Regions from separate parts of the Anaerosinus gibii genome, predicted to be linked through region 2. Evidence: a T-box and tRNA genes for the amino acid it is inferred to sense, from the RefSeq annotation. Region 2 holds a T-box; the other holds one or more tRNA genes.
What was found. The T-box of region 2 lies ahead of leuS (leucine--tRNA ligase). A T-box ahead of a tRNA ligase gene usually reads a tRNA of that ligase, here a tRNA-Leu.
Positions count from the first base shown of each region.

Region 1: it has a tRNA-Leu gene. The T-box ahead of leuS (leucine--tRNA ligase) is inferred to sense a tRNA for this amino acid. The anticodon was not compared.

Region 1 covers NZ_CP120678.1:626,135-637,973, forward strand. The annotation lists gene arsA (arsenical pump-driving ATPase) at 1-953, shown strand, start outside; gene P3F81_RS02905 (ArsR/SmtB family transcription factor) at 1,020-1,346, shown strand; gene P3F81_RS02910 (flavodoxin family protein) at 1,628-2,263, opposite strand; gene P3F81_RS02915 (hypothetical protein) at 2,441-2,884, shown strand; gene P3F81_RS02920 (hypothetical protein) at 3,476-3,700, shown strand; gene P3F81_RS02925 (hypothetical protein) at 3,877-4,035, opposite strand; tRNA gene P3F81_RS02930 (tRNA-Thr) at 4,288-4,363, shown strand; tRNA gene P3F81_RS02935 (tRNA-Gly) at 4,377-4,450, shown strand; tRNA gene P3F81_RS02940 (tRNA-Leu) at 4,460-4,548, shown strand; tRNA gene P3F81_RS02945 (tRNA-Leu) at 4,597-4,682, shown strand; gene P3F81_RS12935 (methyl-accepting chemotaxis protein) at 4,893-5,744, shown strand; gene P3F81_RS02955 (hypothetical protein) at 5,967-6,206, shown strand; gene P3F81_RS02960 (metallophosphoesterase) at 6,492-7,676, shown strand; gene P3F81_RS02965 (hypothetical protein) at 7,762-7,986, opposite strand; gene P3F81_RS02970 (sulfite exporter TauE/SafE family protein) at 8,285-9,043, opposite strand; gene P3F81_RS02975 (HD domain-containing protein) at 9,459-10,205, shown strand; gene P3F81_RS02980 (glutamine--tRNA ligase/YqeY domain fusion protein) at 10,554-11,839, shown strand, end outside.
Region 2 covers NZ_CP120678.1:1,545,936-1,557,774, forward strand. The annotation lists gene leuS (leucine--tRNA ligase) at 1-1,626, opposite strand, end outside; T-box leader at 1,739-1,938, opposite strand; gene P3F81_RS07435 (hypothetical protein) at 2,096-2,488, shown strand; gene lgt (prolipoprotein diacylglyceryl transferase) at 2,664-3,449, shown strand; gene P3F81_RS07445 (lytic transglycosylase domain-containing protein) at 3,495-4,106, opposite strand; gene coaE (dephospho-CoA kinase) at 4,129-4,740, opposite strand; gene mutM (DNA-formamidopyrimidine glycosylase) at 4,752-5,576, opposite strand; gene polA (DNA polymerase I) at 5,592-8,216, opposite strand; gene P3F81_RS07465 (L,D-transpeptidase) at 8,361-9,341, opposite strand; gene P3F81_RS07470 (two-component system sensor histidine kinase NtrB) at 9,423-10,559, opposite strand; gene P3F81_RS07475 (cyclase family protein) at 11,221-11,457, opposite strand; gene P3F81_RS07480 (cyclase family protein) at 11,591-11,839, opposite strand, start outside.

The sequences.
Region 1 (11,839 bases), 920 kb from region 2:
TTCCAAAGGAAATCTGCGAATTAGCTACGTATATGATTCCACTTAGGTCATATCATTTAACTGGTATCAATAATATTAGAAAAATGTTAAAAGAAGATACTTTAGATTCTGTAAATTATACTTTGCATAAAGAAAATCCATCATCCTTGAAGAATTTTATTGATGATCTGTATCATTCTAAAAAGCGTGTGGTTTTTACTATGGGGAAAGGTGGCGTTGGCAAGACAACGCTAGCGGCTACGATTGCAATGGGGCTTTCTAGCCATGGAGCAAAAGTCCATTTAACAACGACAGATCCAGCGGATCATTTAAAATTTGTTATTCAAGATACAAAACAACTCACAATAAGTAAAATAGATGAAAACTTAGCATTAAAAAAATATCAAGAGGAAGTACTAGGAAAAGCACGGGAAACAATGTCAGAAGATGACCTCGCTTATGTAGAAGAAGATTTACGCTCCCCATGTACACAGGAAATTGCAGTGTTTAGAGCCTTTGCTGAAATAGTGGAAAAAGCAGATGAAGAAATCGTTGTCATAGATACTGCACCAACGGGGCATACCTTATTACTGTTAGATGCATCGCAAAGCTATCACAAGGAAGTAGAAAGGACGCATGGGGATATCCCTGAATCGGTAAGAAACCTCTTGCCGAGATTGAGAGATGAAAAAGAGACTGCCGTTGTCATTGTAACATTAGCAGAGGCAACACCAGTCTATGAAGCGATGCGTTTGCAAGCGGATTTGAAACGTGCAGGAATTCATAATAAATGGTGGATAATCAATCATAGTATGTTAAAAACAGGTACTAAAAGTCCATTATTAAAAACAAAAGCTATGGGAGAAATCCCGTGGATAAATAAAGTAAATGAGATTTCAAAAGGAAATTTTGCAATTATTCCTTGGAAAAGCGAAGAAATTAAAGGGGAACATTTGTTAGATTTATTGAAATAGAAAAAGTAAGGATATAGCTGTAAATGCTATATCCTTACTAGAATTATACACATTGGAAGTGATGAGATGAAATATGTAGATGTCCTAAAAGCGTTGGCAGATCAAAATCGCTTAGCTATTCTATGTTATTTAATGAGTGGGAGTAAATGTGTTTGTGAAATTGAAAATATTTTACCGATTTCTCAGTCTGCCACATCAAAGCAATTAGGAAGACTTAGAATGGTTGGGCTAATTGATGCGGAAAAAAAAGGACAGTGGGTGTATTATCAGCTAGTTTCAAATATATATGAGCTATATCCATTTCTAAAAGAATTATTAGAAGGAGTAGATGCACAATATAAATTTAGTAAAAGAGGAAAACAAATGGATTGTAGTGAGAATTCTTTCCATTAAAACTAAAGGAAACACCTTGAGTGATAAAAAAGTTTTGTGTTAAATTTAACTCCAAGTGATAAGTAGTTTTTGCAAGAGGTTAGTGAAAAAGATGAAGGTGTAGTGTATTTATGTAAGCCAATAAATCAACGGGTATCTTTCATATAATGATTGCAATTCATTTATATTTTGGAATCGTAGTTGGATAAATAAAATATAGAGAGAATAAAAACGCCCAGTATAATAAAATATTTGGGCGTTTTTGTATAGCTACCTTTAGAACGAAGGCAGTTCAGTTAAGATCAATCACGAATAAAATTTGTATAAATGCCGACTTCCTGAGTTGGAAGAGGCACACCCGCTTTTAACCCAGCTTCTTTGCATCTCAAGTAGAATGCCATATTTCTCGCCAAAGTCCGCATGGTTTGTAACCCTTCTAAATCTTTTTTGACATCTTCAGGCTTTGCACCGTGTACCATATTCCAATATTGTGAAGCGATAATTGGCATTTGCATTAAAGTAAAATATTTATTTAATTGGTCAAATGCAGCTGTTGTTCCTGCACGACGAGCAGATACAATAGCTGCGGCGGGTTTAAGATAAAATATTTTTTGCCCAGAACAATTAGCTGCGTAAAATATGCGATCCATAAAAGAGGTTATTGCACCACTTGCAGCTGCCCAATGTACAGGAGAACCAAATATATATCCATCAAAATTATTGGCAATCGCTAAAAATTCATTAACTTTATCATTAAAGACACATTTGCCAATTTTAGCGCAGGTTTTACAAGCAATGCAGCCGGAGAGTGGTTTTATACCAAGCCAGAAAATTTGTGTTTCAATACCTTCACTTTCTAATGTAGTTGCAATTTCTGCTAATGCGGTATAAGTACAACCTTTTTCATGAGGACTTCCATTCACTAATAATACCTTCATTTTAATACCTCCATTATTATCTTATCATTTTATTTAAAAGTATATTACTTAGAGTAAACTATAAGTCAAGAAAATATAATATATATAAATAATTCATCTTAATAATAATTATTAACTTGTAATTCGTATTATTTGGTATTATAGTAAAAGAAGAGTATATAGTAAGGAGGATAAAAAATGGGTGTTTCATATACAGAGGTAAATTATAATCTATTATTAAGGGATATTGAGCAGAATTGTTTAACGGAAGAATTTTGTGGAGTATGTAAGGATAAAAACTGTTTGATTGGCTATACGAAGGCTTGTATTAAGGATTCTTTAAAAACTAAAATGACTTTTGTTCAGAATGGGGTAGAAACTATTCCGCATGATTTGCGTTCATTCGATAATGATGCGGCTTTAGATGCAATAGCCCATATTTTACGACAATGTAAATCGTGTGAAGAAGATCATTTTGAGGATTGTCTAATCAATGTAATTCGCAGTTGCTATGAGATAATTGTATTTGGAGATTCACTGAAGTATCAAGGGAGTATCTTTATGTACCTAAGTGCAATTCAAAATGATTTCCCTGAAGAAGCCGAACATATTTTAAAGACTTTTCAAGCTTATAAAGGATGAAGCTATAGTAGGTTTCTCCTTAATAACTTAATTAATAATAAAATGAATCGAAAGTAAAAGAGCAATTATATTTGATTCGTTATTAATAATATGGTAATAGTATATAAATGACCTGTCGAAATGAATAAAATTGCCACCAACTTAGATTTACCATTTAAGCTGATGGCAATTTTATTTTTATTCAACTATTATTTTTAACTCTATAAAATATTTTACTTTTTTGATACGTAGAAGGTTAATTTTCTGAAAATTTTATCAATTTATCTTGTAATTATGTATTTTTTGAAATTCTCAAGGGAAAAGAAAGAAAAAATGTCGTTTATATGAAAGTTTAGAAGGAATTGTAATAATATTGTAGAATATGAAAAAATAACTTAAGTTTAAGTGTAAAATGAGTAAAGAATTTGTAGATACGATTGTTAGTTTAAAAATGAAAATAAGGGACATCTCAACTTAAAACAAATATGGCAGGCGTACAAATATTTAAATATTTAGAGAGGTAAAGTAGAAATTAATATTTATCTAGAGTAGTCCAGAAGCTAATAAGAAATATTTGTTTTTGTTAGAAAGTTATATGGGGAGATGAAAAAAATGATTATTTTTACTGATTTAACAGGGCGGTGTCTTAATGATACAGATATTTTTCCTAAATTAAAGTTTTGGATAGAATGCAATAAAGCAACAAAGGCTTCAATTATTTGTAAAGATAGTAGCAGCACTGAAAGTATAGTAGAGATTCCTATCGGGAATAGATGGATAACAGCAATATTAGACTCTTTTGAAGAAATAAATAAAGCATTTGAAAAAGAAATATAAAATATTTTATTTTCTGGAATTCTGCATGTACATAACAATTTTCTAATTTATAATACTTAAAGAATACAAGTTGCAAAATTCTAAGGTTTTATGTCTTAAATTTATTTTAAATAATAAAAAGCACCACTAAAAGGTTAGCTATATCATGCCTAACTTTTAGGGTGCTTTTATTAACTTTATTTATTATAGGTTTCTGTTTGGGGAGAAGTAGCTGGATTTTGAGGCGAGGGCTGATTATTTTTGTAATTTATAATTCCTACAGCGATGACAATAGTTAAAATACCAACGATTATACATTGTACAATCTTTTGTAAGATTGGTTTTGGCAGATTCATAGTTAGTCTCCTTTTTCAATATCCGTAGCTTTCAGCAAGGATAATAACTTCAATACGATCTTTGAGTCTTTGTTGCCCGTGGAAAACATAACTGCAACAAATTCTATCTTTAGACATGCAATATAAAATCACCTGCCTTCTATTTAGTATAATTATAAATCCTTATAGAAATAGTTACAAGAATAAAAAAATATATAAAATAGCCTTTACAAAGTAAATGATATATGATAATATAACTGAGCGGTTAAGTTTGCTGGTGTAGCTCAATTGGTAGAGCAGCTGACTTGTAATCAGCAGGTTGGGGGTTCAATTCCTCTCGCCAGCTCCATTAATTTTAATATGCGGGTGTAGCTCAATGGTAGAGCCCTAGCCTTCCAAGCTAGTCACGTGAGTTCGATTCTCATCACCCGCTCCAAAATGTTATGCCGGGGTGGCGGAACTGGCAGACGCACGGGACTTAAAATCCCGCGGATAGAAATATCCGTACCGGTTCGATTCCGGTCCTCGGCACCATTTTACGTTAGTAAGATGGTGTTTTTTATTTATAAATAAATACGTAATGCGGTCGTGGTGGAACGGCAGACACGCTAGCTTCAGGCGCTAGTGAGAGCAATCTCGTGGAGGTTCAAATCCTCTCGGCCGCACCAGATAGAGAATAAAACCTACAATGATGTAGGTTTTTTGTTTTTTAGTAATAAAATGTAGACGATATCGATATGAAAAAAGAGGGAATTTTACAATTAACAACGAAATAAAGAATAGTACTTTGATGCCCCAAATATACATACTTAGTTATATTCGTTTGATAAAGAGTTTCCAGTATATAGAGATGAGGAGAATATGGAGGAGGAATTCAAATGGAGGTAGGAGAGAAAAAGCAGTATTCAAATGAGGAGATTTTGGAGGCGTTTAAGATTGTTCTTCCTTATATGAATAAAATTGTTCGTGAAGATATGGCTGTTGGGTTAACAGACTTAAAGGAATACCTTGGTTATCATCGCGCGAAAAATTTCGAACTTGATTTGCCGGCTGGTAAACCGATTGCGGGGATTCCAACAATTGCGAAATGTATTGATTCAGGAAAAGAAACTTTTGAAGATATACCTAAAGAAGTTTATGGTTATCCTATAAAGACAGTTTTTACTCCGATTTATGGAAAAGATAAAAAGGTTATAGGAACTTTAAGTTCAGGGATTGATACGGGAGACAATAACGATTTGATTAGTACTGTTGAAAACCTTGCAACTTCAACGGAGCAGGCTTATATTGCTGTAGAGCAAGTTGCAATGAGTGCAACTGAATTGGCACAAGCTGGGCAAGAGGCAATCAAATTAGCAAATGAGTTAATGGTAAAAAATAATGAAACGACGCAAGTAATTGATTATATTAATACGATTGCTCAACAAACTAATTTATTGGGTTTAAACGCGGCAATTGAGGCTGCTAGAGCAGGAGAACAAGGTAGAGGCTTTGCTGTAGTTGCAGAAGAAGTGCGTAAATTAGCTGAACAATCGCAGGAAGCAACGAAAAGAATTCAAAAAACTTTGCACGAAATGAGCCAGGCTGTATCTTCGATTGCACGTGCAATTGAAGGAACAGGTGCAATTAGTGAGGAACAAGCTGCATCTACAGAAGAAATTACTTCTAGTTTAGAAACGGTCACAAAGGGCGCAAATGATTTAAAAGAATATGTAGAAAGATTTAGATAGAAATATAAGCAATGTGATATTTTGTAATCACATTGCTTTTTCTTTAGGGATAGCAAAGAAAAATTAAAGAATAATTTTAATAGTATATAGTATTTTTTAAAAGAATTTACAAATAAAGAGAAAAGTAGTGTACAAATAAATATTTTTGTTGTATAATATAGGCGTACCTAAAGTAAATGGGCTATATTGGTATCTCATGATTTATATGATGGGGGGAGCAGTATGGCAATAAAAAGCATTGAAATGGACCGCAAGGATAGCGCCAGCTATCGTAATCTTTTGAAGAGTCATGGATTCATTTCCGCAAGTTATTTATCAGTCAGTGGGTTTGATGCAAGTAGGTTAAAAAAGCTTGCTTTGCAAGGTAAACTGGATGCAGTCCGTTGTGCTATCGGGAAATCGATAAGATGGTATTATTGTGAGAAGCAGGCTGAACTGGCTCATTTACGCGGCGAGGTATAAGGTATAATAAATAAAAAATTATAAAAATAAACATATGTTATTTATAGAATCGGCAGTCGTCGATTCTCTTTTTTTACACTTAATATTAAAAATAAATGATTTGTACATAATATAAAGTAAGACTTGATTCAAGTGGAGTTTTCATTCCATTTGAATCTTAGCAGACCTTATCCAGAAAGTTAGTTATTTGTAGGGTATAGCTCCTATTTATAGAAGTTAGGAGTCGTAGAGCGGGATAGTTATCGGATAAACTGATAATAATATGTTGTAAAAATGGAGGCTATTGTGAACGGACCGTCAATTTATTTCATTGGAATTCTAATTGGGATAGCGCTTGGAATTGCGTATTTATTTATTACTTTATTATGTAAAGTTTTCCCCTGTTATCGGAATAAAACATTAAAGTCGTTTTTTTGGTTAATCAATATTATTGCTGTAGGTGGAATAATATTGACAAGAGGAAAGCTGGATGTATTTCCTTTTCAAGGGTTGCTCAGCCAAATAACGATTCTTTGGTTTATGGGGCAATTAATAGGGCTGTTTATGCTACCTTTTTATCATGGGATAAAGCGAGTTTATTTGCGGAATTTGCTTAAAGAGAATGATGCTATAGATTTAAGTAGACGAAAATTTATACAAGGGGCGGCGGTTTCTTTGCCTATTATATCATTTGGGTTAAGTGGATATGGTACTTTCTTGGGCGGAGAAAAAGTAGAGTTTTTAGAACATGACATTTTAATTAAAAATTTAGACGTTCAAAATGATGGATTAAAGATAGGACAGATTAGTGACGCACATATTGGATTATTTTTTTCTGTTGAAAAATTATCACAGATTCTTGAACTGTTATATAAAAAAGGTGCAGATGTAGTTGTTATTACCGGTGACTTGATTGATGATGTAAAAATGATTGATGCCTTGATTGAAGTTTTAAATGGATATATTTCTAAATTTCGTTACGGAATTTATTTTTCGTGGGGAAATCATGAATATTTTCGCAATTTCCCTAAATTAGAAACAGCATTTCAGCATAGTGAAGTTAAAGTATTGAGGAATAAAAACACACTACTTATTAATAGTAAAAAACCTGTTTATTTATTAGGCATTGATTATCCTTGGAGTGAAACGGCAAATGAACAGATTGTAAAAAGTAAAGAAATGCTAGATTTAGCCTTATTGGGGGTTACGGAAAACTCGACAAAAATATTATTGAGCCATCATCCCGTTGTTATAGACTATGCGTATGAGAAAAATATAGATTTAACGTTAACTGGGCATACCCATGGTGGTCAGGTGGCTATTGGAAGACAACCTCTTTTACCAGTTCGGTATAAGTATATGCGCGGAATGTATCAAAAGGAGCAAATGTATGGGTATGTAAGTACTGGCGCCGGAAGTTGGTTTCCATTTCGCTTAGGTTGTCCAGCTGAAATTAGTTTGTTTACGCTAAAAGTTTTATCTGATAGCTAACGGAGTCTGTTAATTACATTGGTACGTTATCTTATAAAAATAAAAACTGCCTAAAGGCAGTTTTTATTTTTATAAGATGGAGATGTTATGGATAGTATGGGACTGGTTTGCAAACATATTTTGGTGAGCAGGTGTAATAGTCGCGCCAATGATGATGAAACGAAACTGGCCGACAACCAAAATTATTGAATAGCGAAGCGGCAGCAAGTGTACCTAAGGTGAGAGGAAAAAAACCGAAAAATTGACGGTCATTCTCTCTTAAATCGTTTTCATTATAGTCAATGAGTTCTGGATTATCTTTAGATGGCATAGTCATCACTCCTTGTAAAGCTATAAAGTAGACTTGATTCAGGGTGAGTTTTTACTTCATCTGAATTTAGTCGTCCTTATCCAGAGACTTAGTCACTCATTCGCGCCCTGTGGTGTAACTCCAGTTTAGAGAATCTGAGAGTCCTAAAGCGAATTAGTCCTTGGATAAATTCTACTTAGTTACTTTATTTTATGCAGTAGATGATGAATATGGAATTCAAAAAAAGAAAAAAAAGAACTTGTTAAAATTCATATGAAGATAACGAGTTCTTCTGATTTTTGTGATTAAGGGCACTTTTTTATAATGCGGATATAATCAATCTTACCCCTAGAGCAAATACCGCACAAGATAGTAAAATAATAATTACTTTTGATTTTGTTTTGTTTGATAATTTTGCACCGATTTGAGCACCAATCACTGCACCAATGCCGATGCTGAGTGCGGGACCGACTAAAATATGATTTAATATATAATGTGAGATTACGCCAGTAAATGAAGAAACGGCTAAAACGCAGTGTGAGGTAGCTGTTGCGACATGGGTTGGAAAGCCTAAAGCGTAAATCATAAGAGGCACGTGAATAACTCCTCCGCCAATACCTAAAATACTAGATAGAAAACCAACACCTGCACTGATAATGATACCTAGCATACGGTTGTAAGTAAAAGTTTCTTTATCGAAATCCGCCGCCGCTTTTTTTGAGGACGATTTTGTATACATGAGTATAGCCATGAATAATAAGAATACCCCAAAGACCATATTAAAGGTAGTACCTGTAAAATAGTCGGCTAAATAACTGCCAAGAAAGGCGCCGGGAAGAGTTGCTAATGCAAAACGAAAGGCTGCATCATAATATACTTTTTTTTGTTTAATGTAGGCGATAGTTCCCGATAGCGCATTGAAAAATACTACTGTAAGGGATGTACCAATTGCTTGTTGGGCAGGAAAGTGCAAAACTAATAAAAAGATTGGAATGAGAATGAGCCCTCCGCCAATACCGACAAGTGTACCAAAGGTTCCTACCCCTAATCCAAGTAGAAAGAACAATAATAATTCCATAACAAGACTCCTTTCGAAGAGAATAAAATTTAATTTTCTAAGTTAGAACTCTTTAAAATAAATTAACTACATTAGCATACTACTAATCATTTGAAAAGGAAAGAAAGAATGTGGAAAAGAGATAAATATTTTAAATGTAGAAATTTAATTTCAAGAGATTCTTTCTATTTATATATTGTTTTACAGATAATCTAGAGGTATACTTCAATAAGAATTATTTATCATTTTGATATTAAGATAGAATCGGCTAAAAATTTTTAGGTTTATCAGATGGTTAAAATGTGATAAAATTTACATTTTCAGCTAGTGAGAGTTAGTCGTGACGAAGATTTTGAATGTGAGTGACTAGGATTTAGATAAAGTCAAAAAGACAACTTAATCAAGGTTTATTTTATGGAAAAAGGCAGGTTGTTTTATGAAAAATTTATTGGTAGAGATGCAGCAATGGGTCAGGCAGTATATTAAAAGCTTTTATACAGATGATGCGGACATTCAGGAGAATATTATACGTAAAGAGGAACATACGGATTATGTTGTGAAAATTAGCGGAGAATTGGCGAAATATTTAAATTTAAATGAACATGATATATTATTAGCGAAAATGATTGGTCTTTTTCATGATATTGGACGGTTTCATCAATATACCGTTTATCGAACATTTAATGATAGAATTTCAGTAAATCATGCGTTGTATGGGTTAAGTATTATTAAGGATTTACCATTACTTAAACGATTGGATCAAGAGGATTTGCAGGTGTTTAAATTTGCTATTGCAAACCACAATGCAATCAATATTAATGAAAGTGGCAATGAGAGAGAAGTTTTTTTTGCTAAAATCATTCGTGATGCAGATAAGCTTGATATTTATCGCGTACTAGAACCTTTGATTATGCCTGATGATGGTAGTGAATATAGCCCCATCTTTGTGCAAGGTTTTTTAAAAGGAGAGCAATGCGACTTTGCGCATATGAAGACTACGGCTGATCGTAAATTAGTACGTTTGCTATGGATGTATAATATAAATTTTTCGTGGACGATGCAAAAGTTAATAGAGCGGAAGTATGCAGATGAGATTATCAAAAAACTCCCCAATAATGAAATTACTAAAAAAGGTGAGGCTGTTTTAAGGGCCTATATGACGAAAAAAGCAAAAGGGTTTTAGGAATAGAAGGAAATTTACATTTTATCTCGAATATTAACCTTTTATCCGACAGCTAACGGTAGCTAGTTAAATATTATATTTTTGGCTTATGAAGAAAAAACAGCATTGGTAATTCAGGATTGGTTTTTGTCTGATAACTAATGCGCTCATCTAACGAAATAAGCGCTTCATAGATCCCCGCTTTTTAATAAAGGGGAGTTATACTCGCAGAAAACAGATGAGCGGTTAATTTCATAGGTAAGGTCAACTAAAAATTAGATGGAGTAAAAAATCCGATTGAGTTAAGTTTTACTTTATTGGGTTTGCTGCATTTTATATTTTGGATTTATAAATAAAGGAGCAGTTTTTATGGCAGAAAACTATACGATTGCAACAAATTTTGTGCAAAATATTGTTGAGGAAGACTTAAAAAATGGTAAATACAGTGAGGGGATTCATACGCGGTTCCCACCGGAACCAAATGGTTATTTGCATATCGGTCATGCAAAATCTATTTGCCTAAATTTTGGTTTAGCAAAATATAATCAAGGACTATGCAATCTTCGCTTTGATGATACGAATCCAACAAAAGAAGATGTAGAATATGTTGATTCTATTCAAGAAGATGTAAAATGGCTTGGCTTTGATTGGGAAGATCGAATGTTTTATGCTTCCAGTTATTTTGAAAGAATTTTTGAATTGACGATTGGTTTGATTAAAGATGGAAAAGCGTATGTATGTGATTTGTCACCAGAACAAATGCGTGAATATCGTGGGACTTTAACGGAGCCTGGGAAAGAGAGTCCATATCGCAATCGCAGTGTAGAAGAAAATTTGGATTTATTTATGCGGATGAAAAATGGAGAATTTGCCGATGGAGAAAGGGTACTTAGAGCAAAAATTGATATGAGTTCACCAAATATTAATTTGCGTGATCCAATTATTTATCGAATTTCTCATACGAAACATCATCGTACAGGAGATGCTTGGTGCATTTATCCAATGTATGACTATGCACATCCTATTTCTGATGCATTAGAAGGCATTACGCATTCGATTTGTACTTTAGAATTTGAAGATCATAGACCACTCTACGAATGGACGCTAGAAGCTTTAGGCTTTGATGCAAACACTCGTCCAAAACAAATTGAGTTTGCTCGCTTGAATTTAACAAATACCGTAATGAGCAAACGTAAATTAAGAATGCTTGTCGATGGTGGGTATGTAACGGGGTGGGATGATCCTCGCATGCCGACTATTTCAGGACTGCGCCGCCGTGGGTATACACCAGAATCAATTCGCGATTTCTGTGACCGTATTGGCGTTGCAAAAAGTAATAGCCTTGTTGATGTTGCAATGCTTGAGCATTGTATTCGGGAAGATTTAAATAAAACAGCAGATCGTGTAATGGCAGTGGTACGTCCATTAAAATTAGTTATTGAAAACTATCCTGAGGATAAAGTGGAATACATGATGGCTGAGAATAATCCGGAATGCCCTGCAATGGGGAAACGTATGATGCCATTTAGTCGTGAGATTTATATTGAACAAGAAGATTTTATGGAAGAACCGCCAAAGAAATTTTTCCGTTTAAAACCGGGTGGAGAAGTTCGTTTAAAGCATGCGTATATTATCAAATGTGAAGAAGTAATCAA
Region 2 (11,839 bases):
AATCGCATGTTCAATTCCACCGATATATTGATCTACCGGCATCCAGTAGTTTGCTTTTTCACTATCAAATGGCATTTTCTCATTTTTCGGGTCGGTGTAGCGCATATAATACCAGGAAGAACAAATAAACGTATCCATTGTATCCGTTTCACGACGTGCTTTCCCACCACATTTTGGACAAGTACAATGTACAAATTCTTCAACTTGTGCTAATGGAGACACTGCACCAGCTTCAAAATTCACATTAGCTGGAAGCATTACTGGCAAATCTTCTTTTGGTACAGGAACAACACCACAGTCTGGACAATAAATTACAGGAATCGGCGCGCCCCAATAACGTTGACGGGAAACTAACCAATCTCGAAGACGATAGTTTACGCGACGTTTCCCAATATTATTTTTTTCTAACCAATCTAAAATGGCAACTTTTGCTTTTTCTACTGTCATTCCAGTAAATTCACCAGAGTCAACTAAAACCCCATCTTCGGTATAAGCATTTGTCATCTCATCTAATACTAAAGTTTTTCCTTCTGGAACTACTACAATTTTCTTTTGCAAATTATATTTATTTGCAAATGCCCAATCGCGCTCATCATGCGTAGGTACACCCATAACTGCACCAGTACCATATTCATATAATACGTAATTTGCAATCCAGATTGGTACACGTTCACCAGTGAACGGATTTACTGCATATTCCCCTGTAAAAATGCCTTCTTTTTCAACATCAGTAGCAGTACGATCAAGTTCACTTTGGTTGCGTACCTTCTCCATAAAAGCCCTGATTTGTGCTTCGTTTTCTTTACCTGAAATCAACTTTTCAACCATTGGATGCTCTGCAGCCAAGACGACATAGCTTACGCCAAATACCGTATGTTGACAAGTTGTATAAACGGGTATTTTCTCTTGGATTGACGGAACATCAAAACTAAATTCTGCACCCTCACTGCGACCAATCCAATTTTCCTGCATCGTTTTTACTCGATCCGGCCAACCTTTTAACTCTTTTAAATCTTCAAGCAATACATCAGCATAATCAGTAATTTTAAAGAACCATTGTTCCAGCTCTTTTTTTACAACTTCTGAATCACAACGCCAGCATTGTCCATCGATAACTTGCTCATTTGCCAATACCGTATTACATTGATTGCACCAATTCACAGCCGCTTTCTTTTTATATGCTAATCCTTTTTCATAAAACAATAAGAATAACCACTGCGTCCAACGATAATATTCCGGCGTACAAGTCGCTACTTCACGATCCCAATCGTAAGAAAGTCCAATTTCACGTTGTTGCCGACGCATATTTTCAATATTTTTAAATGTCCATTCAGCAGGCTGTACACCATGTTTAATTGCCGCATTTTCCGCCGGCATTCCAAATGCATCCCACCCCATCGGATGAAGTACATTAAACCCTTGCATTGCTTTATATCTAGCAATAACATCACCGATAGAATAGTTACGAACATGCCCCATATGTAAATTTCCTGATGGGTAAGGGAACATTTCAAGTACATAATATTCTGGTTTCTGTCTATCAAGTTCTGTTTTGAATGCACTGTTTTCTAACCATTTTTCTTGCCATTTGCGCTCAATCTCTTGCGGAGAATATTTTTCGTTCACGTTTGTGCCTCCTTGAATATTTACAAAGTAAAGTAGACTTGATTCAGCGGAGCTTTTACTCCATTCGAATTTTAGTCGTCCCTGAATAAATAAAAAAATCCCTTGGCATATTGCCAGGGACGATTATATCGCGGTACCACCCTGATTGACACCTCTCTTAGATGTCCTCTCATTTATGCTTGTAACGCGAATCAGCGTCGGCCATTAGCCGAATCTCCATAGCGAGTTCAACTTTTTTACATATTGGCTCACATCACCCGCCAACTTTCTGTGCTGCAAATAAAGTTTACTACTCTATTTCATCGAATGATAAAAAATTTTAGTAAAATACTATACATTTGTTCATTATAGCTTTTCACCTGCAGAAAGTCAACTTTCATCAATAAATAAGCACTTTACTCCATATGTGTACATAGCCAGTTCTATTCAAAAGCAAGTTGCATAAACTTTAATATTGGGAGGTGCGTTTATGTACAAATTGATTATTGGTAATGTTAGAGTAAATGTTTTAGACGATAATATTTCTCACACACAAGCCGTAAATGCAGCGAGACAAGCAATTTTAGATGCAGGCAATCAAAATAAACTGCTTAGCAGTGTAGAAATTTCCCGTTTAGGGGATGAACTAGAAGTAAATACTATAGAAAGAACAGGTGCAAAACTATTACGAAAAAGCTTAAAACAAAGTATGCTTGACGGCATTCTTACTGCAGCCTGTGAAAAACTTTCACCGTCTGATGGATTTAGTTTAAAAGATGCTTGGTTTGACAACGATACAAGTCAAGAGTGGCATGGCAGCGATGTCATCAACATTCGCGAAGAACTAATTAACAAATTAGAAGAGTGGATCAAAAATGCTTAAACCCTAATACATATTTTTAAAGTAATCCTAATGGATAAAATCCTTGGATTACTTTTTATTTTACTAAAATTGATTATTGTTATAAATTCTTCTATAATATACTTCATAAATCATTATAGATTTGACGATAACATAATTTTAAAATTCGTTAAGTCATTGAATAAACGGAGGCACTATGCATCAATATCTTTTTTTTATTGGAGATTTTCCAATTCGCTCATACGGACTAGTATTAAGCATGAGCATCATTTTAGCAACAGGCGTTGCCTACTTTCTCGCTAAACAAGATGGACGCTGGCATAATCATATCATTGATATGGGAATTTATTGTGGGTTAGGCGGAATCTTAGGTGCTAGATTATGGGATGTTTTCTTCTTTGATTGGGGTTATTATCAACACCATTTAAATGAACTTTTCTATGTTTGGCAGGGCGGAATGGCAATTCAAGGTGGAGTTGTTCTCGGCTCAATTGTAGGCATCCTGTATACAAGATACTACAAAATTGACACTTGGGCACTCGCCGATATTATTGCCCCTGCAATTATTTTAGGACAAGCTTTAGGACGAATTGCAAACTTACTTAATGGAGATGCTTTCGGGCATCCAACGGGTAGCTCCTTTGGCATCATCTATCCAACAACGACTCTTGCTTACCAAACTTATGGAAATCAACCTTTATGGCCGGCAGAAATTTGGGAGGGACAAATCGACATCGTCATTTTTGCACTTCTTCTTATTTTCCGTTCTATCAGACATGCCAAAGGTCAAGTATTTATTCTTTATACGATGCTCTACTCATTAGCCCGTTTCTTTTTAGAATATTTACGTGGAGATTACAACAATCTTATTCTCGGACTAAAATCAGCGCAATGGACAAGCTTAATCGTGTTTTGTATTGGTTTTTGTTTGTTCATTTGGTGCGGTATTCGTGAAAAGCGAGCCAAAGAAAAGAATTCATAATAAAAGGCTGAAGAACACAGCTTACGCTGTAAATTCTTCAGCCTTTTATTCTTGATACAAACTTTTATATTTGTTTTTGCTTTTTAACACTTTCGTTACATATTCACGCGTTTCTTTAAACGGAATTTGTTTCACATCTTGAAACGACATATCCCATTGATATTTTTCCATCCACTCTTTTACATTGCCACGCCCCGCATTATATGCGGCAAGCATTAAAACTTCATTTCCTTCAAACTCTTTATGCAGTGATGATAAATACCAAGTACCAAATCGAATATTAATTTCCGGGTCCTCTAGCTCTGCCAAAGTGAAATCTTCATCTTCCATTTGCTGTGCTATCCACTTTGCTGTTTCCGGCATTAATTGCATTAAACCCATCGCACCCTTGTGCGAGCGCGCTTGAAAATTAAACTTACTTTCACTTAAAATGACTCCTGCAACTAAAAAAGGATCGAGTTTTTTTTCGACAGCATAATCAATAACCAATTCACGGTACGGATATGGATAAAACACTTTCTTTTGAAACCATGCACTTTGAAAAATAGCATAACAAATAAAACTAAAACATACTAAAATCCCCAAAAATGCCTGCCACTTTATTTTTTTATAAGATGACAAACGCATCACTCCGCTTTTCTCTTGATAACGTAACACCAAATGATTATCCATGAAAAATCTAATCGTTTCCTTTCAATCCATCCCTCAAATATCTCCAGCGATTTGAAACTTGTTTTTTAGTATAATCTATATCCTTATTATTATCAATAACGAAACTTGCTCTTTTTACTTTTTCTTTTAGCGACATTTGACTGTTAATTCTCGCTTTTGCTTCTTCTTTAGACCAGTTATTTCTCTGTATCAATCGATTCAATTGATTTTTTTCATCTGCATAAACAACCCATACTTCATCCGCCATTTTATCCCAACCAACCTCAAATAAAAGAGGAATATCAAGCACAATGACTTCTATCCGCTTCTCTTCTAATACGCTTAAACAATGCTCAATTTCTGATTTAATATACTTATGCGTAATTGATTCCAGGATCTTTTTCTCATTCTCATCATTAAAGATAATATTACCTAACCGAATTCGATCAATACTTTTATTTTTAGTCAATATTTCTTCACCAAAATGTGCAACAATTTCTTTCCAAGCATCTTTTTGTGGTTCTACAATATTTCTCGCTATCTTATCAGCATCAATAATGTCTGCGCCCAACTCTTTTAGTATACGGCTTACTGTACTTTTTCCACTTGCAATGCCACCTGTTAACCCCAGTATAAACATCTTACACATCCTCATTTTTGACATTGCGGACAAAAATGCGTACCCCGCCCGCCGACTTCAATTTTTTCGATAATACTTCCACAAAATCTACATGGCAGTCCATTCCTTCCATAAACAAACAAATTCTCTTGATGACTACCTTTTTCACCATTTCCATTTCGATAATCTCTAAATGTCGTTCCACCATCATTTATTCCAGCATCAATTACTTGATTAATCGCTGCATGTAGCTGGTTAATTTCATCCACAGCCAATGAATTACCTACTCTTTCCGGATGGATTTTGGAAAGAATTAAACACTCATCCACATATATATTTCCTAAGCCACCAATATATTTCTGATTCAATAAAAAAGATTTTATTTTCCCACGATTTGATTTTAAGGCTTCTTGCAAATAAGCAATCGTAAATTCAGCAGATAACGGTTCCGGCCCCATATTCGCAAGTCCGGAAATTCGCCATAATTCATCTTTCTTTATCGCATACAAAGTCCCTAAAGTACGCGTATCAGCATAGGTCAATACATCACCATTATTTAAGTGAAATACAATTCTTGTATATGCATCACGTTCATCGCCTTCACTTACGTAACATAATCTTCCTGTCATTCGCAAGTGAATAACAAGCATATCACTATTATCTAATTCCAATAATAGATACTTCCCTCTGCGTTTAAAATCTGCGATTGTTCTACCGATTATCATCGACTCAAAGTTTTCAACCGTAGGCCACTTTACTAACCTAGACAACAAAACTTCCACATTGGTAATCATTTTACCTTTTAATCTATCTACTAAGTTTCTACGAATAATTTCAACTTCAGGCATTTCAGGCATTTTACTCGCCTCCCATCACTTTGCTTGCGCCCAATTTTCCCCCATATGAATATCAATGGTAAGCGGTACGTTAAGCTTTGCTACACCTTGCATAGAATTACGCAAAATTTCAGATACAATTTTCATTTCATCCTTTACGGTTTCAATGACTAACTCATCGTGTACCTGTAGCAAAATTCGACTACGTAAATTTCTTTTCTTTAGTTCATGAAAAGCATCAATCATCGCTTTTTTTATAATATCCGCGGCTGTTCCTTGTATTGGGGTATTCATTGCTGTACGTTCAGCAAAAGAGCGTTGATTATAATTACTACTATTAATTTCCGGCAAATACCTTTTTCGTCCAAATAAAGTTGTGACATACCCTTGTGTATGGGCATCTTTCACCATTTGATCAATAAATTCTTTTACACCTTGGCACTTTGTAAAATAACTTTCGATATAAATACCGGCTTCTTTCCTCGTCACTCCCAAATCCTTTGATAAACCATAATCACTAATCCCATATACGATTCCAAAATTTACGGCTTTTGCCCGACTTCTCAATTCACTTGTCACTTCTTCCATTGGTACACCAAATACTTCTGATGCAGTACGCGTATGAATATCTTGATTTTGTGTAAACGCTTCAACAAAATTTTTATCACCTGACATATGCGCCAATACTCTAAGTTCAATTTGTGAATAGTCAGCAGATAATAAGTAATCATAACCGACGCCTGGCACAAAAAGTTCACGAATTCTCTTTCCTGCATCCGTCCTTACAGGAATGTTTTGCAGATTCGGATCAGAGCTACTCAAACGACCGGTAGCAGTTACCATTTGATTAAACTGAGTATAAATTCTACCTGTTTTTTCATGAATTAATACACTTAGTCCATCCAAATACGTTGATTTTAATTTTGTTAATGTACGATATTCTAGAAGTTTGCGTATAATTGGATGATGATGCACTAAAGACTCTAAAACTTCAACATCCGTAGAATAACCGCGTTTTGTTTTCTTTATGATTGGCAATTCTAATTTTTCAAAAAGAATTTCACCAAGCTGTTTTGTTGAATTTACATTAAACTCCTGCTCTGCTAATTCATAAATCTCTTTCAATAAAACTTTTATTTTTTCCGCTATTTCTAGCGCCATATCCTGTAAATTATCTGCATGTACACTTATTCCCGCCCCTTCCATGGCGGCTAAAACTTCTACCAAGGGAATTTCAATTTCGTCGTACAAGCTTTCTAAATCATTCTCTTGTAATTTACTATGCAAAACTGTAGATAAATCATGAATACACAACGCCGACCAAGTTGCATAAATACATTCATTCTCAAAATCTTCTGGTTGATTATATTCTCCCAAATAACGTTCCATTAGTCTTGCTAAATCATAATTGTTATTTGTCGGTTCTAATAAGTACGCAGCTAACATTGTATCAAATAAACTACCTGCAATTGTTATATTTAAAGGATGACAAGCATGATACATAGGTTTTAAATCATGCGTAATTTTACAAATCGTCGCATCCGACAACAGTGCAAGGATATCCATCCACCCTTCAATTTTACTATCAATATAAGCACTATCACCATTTTCTGTAACGACTGCTAGCCCTTTTAAACTCATTTCCGGAATGCGACCATCTAAAACTGGTGCAAAAACGAATTTTCTTTCTGCACGAACCAATCGAATTAATCTTTCTACTTCCTCTTTATTTTTCAAATATACTGGCTCCGGCAATTCACTAACCACTGTACCAAACCCAAAGTCATCCGTTTCTCCAGGAAATAAAGTATCTAATCGCGACAAAACACTCCGAAATTCATATTGATTGCAAAAATCTCTTATTTTTTTAGTGTCAGGCTGAATTTTATATGATTCTAAATCAAATTCGATATCCATATCCCGAACGATGGTCGCTAATTTTTTCGACAGAATTGCTAATTCACGATTTTCTGTTAAACGCTCTTTTAATTTTTTGCCAGAAATATCATCAATATGCTCCAAAACATTTTCTAAAGAGTTATATTCCATCAATAGTTTTGTCGCTGTTTTTTCTCCGACACCTGGAACCCCCGGAATATTATCAGAACTATCTCCCATTAATCCTTTCAAATCAATTAATTGTAATGGTTCTAATCCATATTTTTCTTTAAATGCAATCTCATCAAAAATCTCCATTTCAGAAATGCCTTTTTTCGTCAACATCACTTTTATATTTCCACCAATAAGCTGCAAGGCGTCTTTATCGCCAGTAACTACAATAACCTCATGCCCTTCATTTGCCGCTCTTGTTGCCATTGTACCAATAATATCATCAGCCTCAAAACCAGCTTTTTCAACTAAGGCTATACCAAAAACCTCAATTAACTCATGCAATAGAGGAATCTGCGAAGATAATTCACTCGGTGTTTGCTTACGCGTAGCTTTATATTCATTAAACAATTCATTACGAAAAGTCTTTTTCCCTTTATCAAACGCAATAACTAATCGATCCGGTTGTAACTCTCCAATTAATTTCACCAGCATACTAGCAAATCCATAGACAGCATTTGTGTATTGCCCACTTGCCGTAGATAACAACGGTAATGCATAAAACGCGCGATAAAGAAAACTACTTCCATCTATTACAACAAATTTTTTCACTTTTTCCACCCCATCATTTAACCTCTTACTTTATATATTTATTTTAGCTATAACCATTATAACATTTGCTATTCACTTGAAAAGTCCTTTAAAATATGATAAAAAGGGTAAATTCACTTTGAATTTACCCTTTCTTCAATACAATTAAAATTGTTCATTACAACTTTCAATTCTCATCATATTGCGCCCAGCATCCCAATTTGCATACAATCCATAAAGCGTATGTACATCATCTTTATTTATATATAAAATATTATCTCGCACAAATCCTCTTGCATTTCCATAATAGCTAGTCAAATTTTGTGTATCTGGATTCCATTCTACATTTGTTTTTTGCTCAATTGCAATTGGAATGACTGGTAGATAGTAAATACCATTTTGTAGAACACCACGTTTATCTATCTTTTTTCCATTAACTAAAATCGAAAATGACTTACCGAGTACCATCGGCTCACCATTTGAATAAGCTAAGGCTTCATATAGCTTATCATTATCTACAAAACCGTTTAAACCATATCTAGTAAGTTGTTTATTAATCCCATCCATCGTTATCGTTTGGCAACCGTATTCATCAGGATAAATTTTTAAACTAACGTTTCCATCTAAGCCCTCACAAATAATCAATCGTTGATATGTAATTTTGACTGGAGTACCTATTTGTACTTTTTCATATAAATCTTCAACGTCAGCTTCAACCATCCGTACACAACCATTAGATACATATCCGCCAATAGATTCTGGTTTATTCGTCCCATGAATACCATATACCCCGTCAAATTCAATCCAACGATATCCTAAAGGATTATCTGGACCCGATTCTATAATGACTAATTCTTCCTTATTATCCTTTAAACTATTAACATTTTCTTGAAACGGCTTTATCCAGATAGGATTTTTTTCTTTTGCCTTTACATTAAAATCACCTATAGGTGTCTTATTTTCTTTAGTTCCAATCCCTACATTATAAACTTTTATAGCCTTTCCATCTGCAAAAATCGTTAACGTACGACTTGGAATATTAACTACAATACTTGGATTTGTAATTTCAGCAGCAGCTACAGGTAGTATCATTATAGATATCACCATAAAGCTCATTGCTAAAATCAAACCAAAAGACTTAAGCACACTACAACATCCTTCCCTATTTTAACTTTATTCACCATATATGATATTCAGGAGGTTGTCACACTATGCTTAAAAGCTTGTCTACTGTAAATTTAACACTTGCTGATGTACAACGGACAAACGCCGACTATTATCCTCGAGTACTGGTAAATAAATATGAACTTTAGTTCCTGTTGTATCTCCAGTTGCCAGAGTTAAATTAATAAACCCGCCATGCTCTGCTACAATTCGATAAGCAATCGGAAGTCCGAGCCCCATGCGATCAAGCTTTGTTGTATAAAATGGTTCAAAAACTTTCGGTAATATTTCCGTTGGAACTCCCGCTCCCGTATCAACGATGGAAATGACAAGCATATTCGTTTCATAATCGCGCCAAGTTTTAACTGCTAAAACACCTTTATCTCCCATCGCTTCTAATGCATTTTGTAAAATATTTACCAATGCTTGTTGCAACAAACTTGCATCACCCGTAATCGTCGGTAACCCTTTTATAATTTGTCTTTGTAGTTGAATCTCTTCATTTCCAAAATGATTAAATGTTAATAGTAACGCCTCATTTAAAATACGATTTATATCTACACCCGGCTTTTTTACGACTGAAGGTTTAGCAAACATGATTAATTCTTTGACAACATTATTTATATACGACACCTCGCCTAACAAACCTTCTAAGATATCTCGTTTTACAGTATATTTATCATTTTCTAATCTGCCAAGCATTAATTGTAAATACCCACTAATTGTTGTGAGCGGTGTTCTAACATGATGTGCAACACCTGCAGCAACTTCGCCAAGCGACATTAACATTTTAGTTGTGTGTATCTGCTTCAATGCCGCTCTTACGGCGGAAACATCTTGCATTATTATAATATGTCCGACAACACTACCTGTATTATCAAAAATTCGTAATGTATTTACTTGTAAATAAATCTGCTGCCCATTAATTTTTATCTTCATCGTTCCACATTTAATTTCTTCATCTTTTCCTACAGAAAAAATATTTAAAAATTCATCACCAAAATCAGCAAAAACCAATTCTGCTTTTCTGCCTATTATATCATGATGATCTAAATGACAAATTCGTTTGGCTTCATTATTTAGATTTTTAATACGATGATTTACATCTAAATAAACCACTCCCGTAGTTGCATTGTCAAAATATTCCTTATAATCATCTTCTTGTACTAACATTGATTTATTCGCAAGCGTACTATACATAATTCGCACCTCTTCATTTATCTTTTGTGCTTATAAAGATTCTTGTAAATATATGTATCTCCTGCTAAAAACGTTTAAAAAAATATCGTAAAAAACCGACATATTCTAAAAAAAAGAACCAGTAATTATCGACAAAATATAAGTAAATCTACAACTCAAAGAACTTTTTATTAAAAATAATGGTACCAGCGTCGATAAGGCACCTTAATATAATACATTTTTTACCATACTATCCATTTATTTTTGTGAGTTTCTTACATATTCTATATTATAATTCATTAATACTTCAAAATTATTCCATTTTCTTCTTTTTATGGATTTGACGATTTTCTTTTTGAATAAAATTTTTCTATACAAAAACTATTTAACAATGGTCAATCGTTTTCCTTATATAGAATTTTGATAATTTAAGAGTCTATCGAAAGAAATAATTCCATCGCGTATTGCCTCTTGTACAGCGCAACCTGCTTCATCAAGATGCCCACAATCATAAAATTTACACGTAGATGCAAGTTCTTTAATATCTAAAAATGTTTTAGATAACTTGGCATTATTATTTTAATCTATAATTTTACTCTTCCATTTCAAATCTACTTATTCGCTAAGCTTACTGAAATAAACATAAGCATTAACTAAAAAGCTAATGCTTATTATTCTAATATTATTCATCTGTTAGTCGTGCAATTGCACGAACTGGCGCCCCATCTGCGCCTTTTATATTTAATGGCAAAACATAAAACTCAAAGTATTTGTGTCTCACACCATTAAGGTTCTTTAAATTTTCAATTAAGATAATATTATTCTTCAAAAATTTTCGATGATTCATAAAATCCGTCGAATCTACTGAATCAACAGAAATTGTATCTATGCCAAATCCTTTCAGATTAAAATTTATCAACCAATCTGCAGCGTCTTTGCTTAATATCGGATATCCATAATAGCATGCTTCAATACCCCACTACTTGCACCAATCTGTTTTTAACAGGAAAAAATCCGTCTGCTTTATCATTGATTCGTATTGTTTTAAATCCTCAATCAAAATTTTTCCCAGCTAAGTGACTCACATCTATAATTATTGCACACCCACAAAATAAATCGACCGGCAACCTATCTACTGTCAATCCATCTGAAATCATATGATATGGAACATCTATATGTGTGCCAAGATGATAATCCATTGTTATTTTAGTACTATTATACCCATCTTTGTCAGCAATAGCTACGGTCTCAAAACGAGGTTCATCATCCTCTGGATAAACTATCATATTCGCTTCTAATAA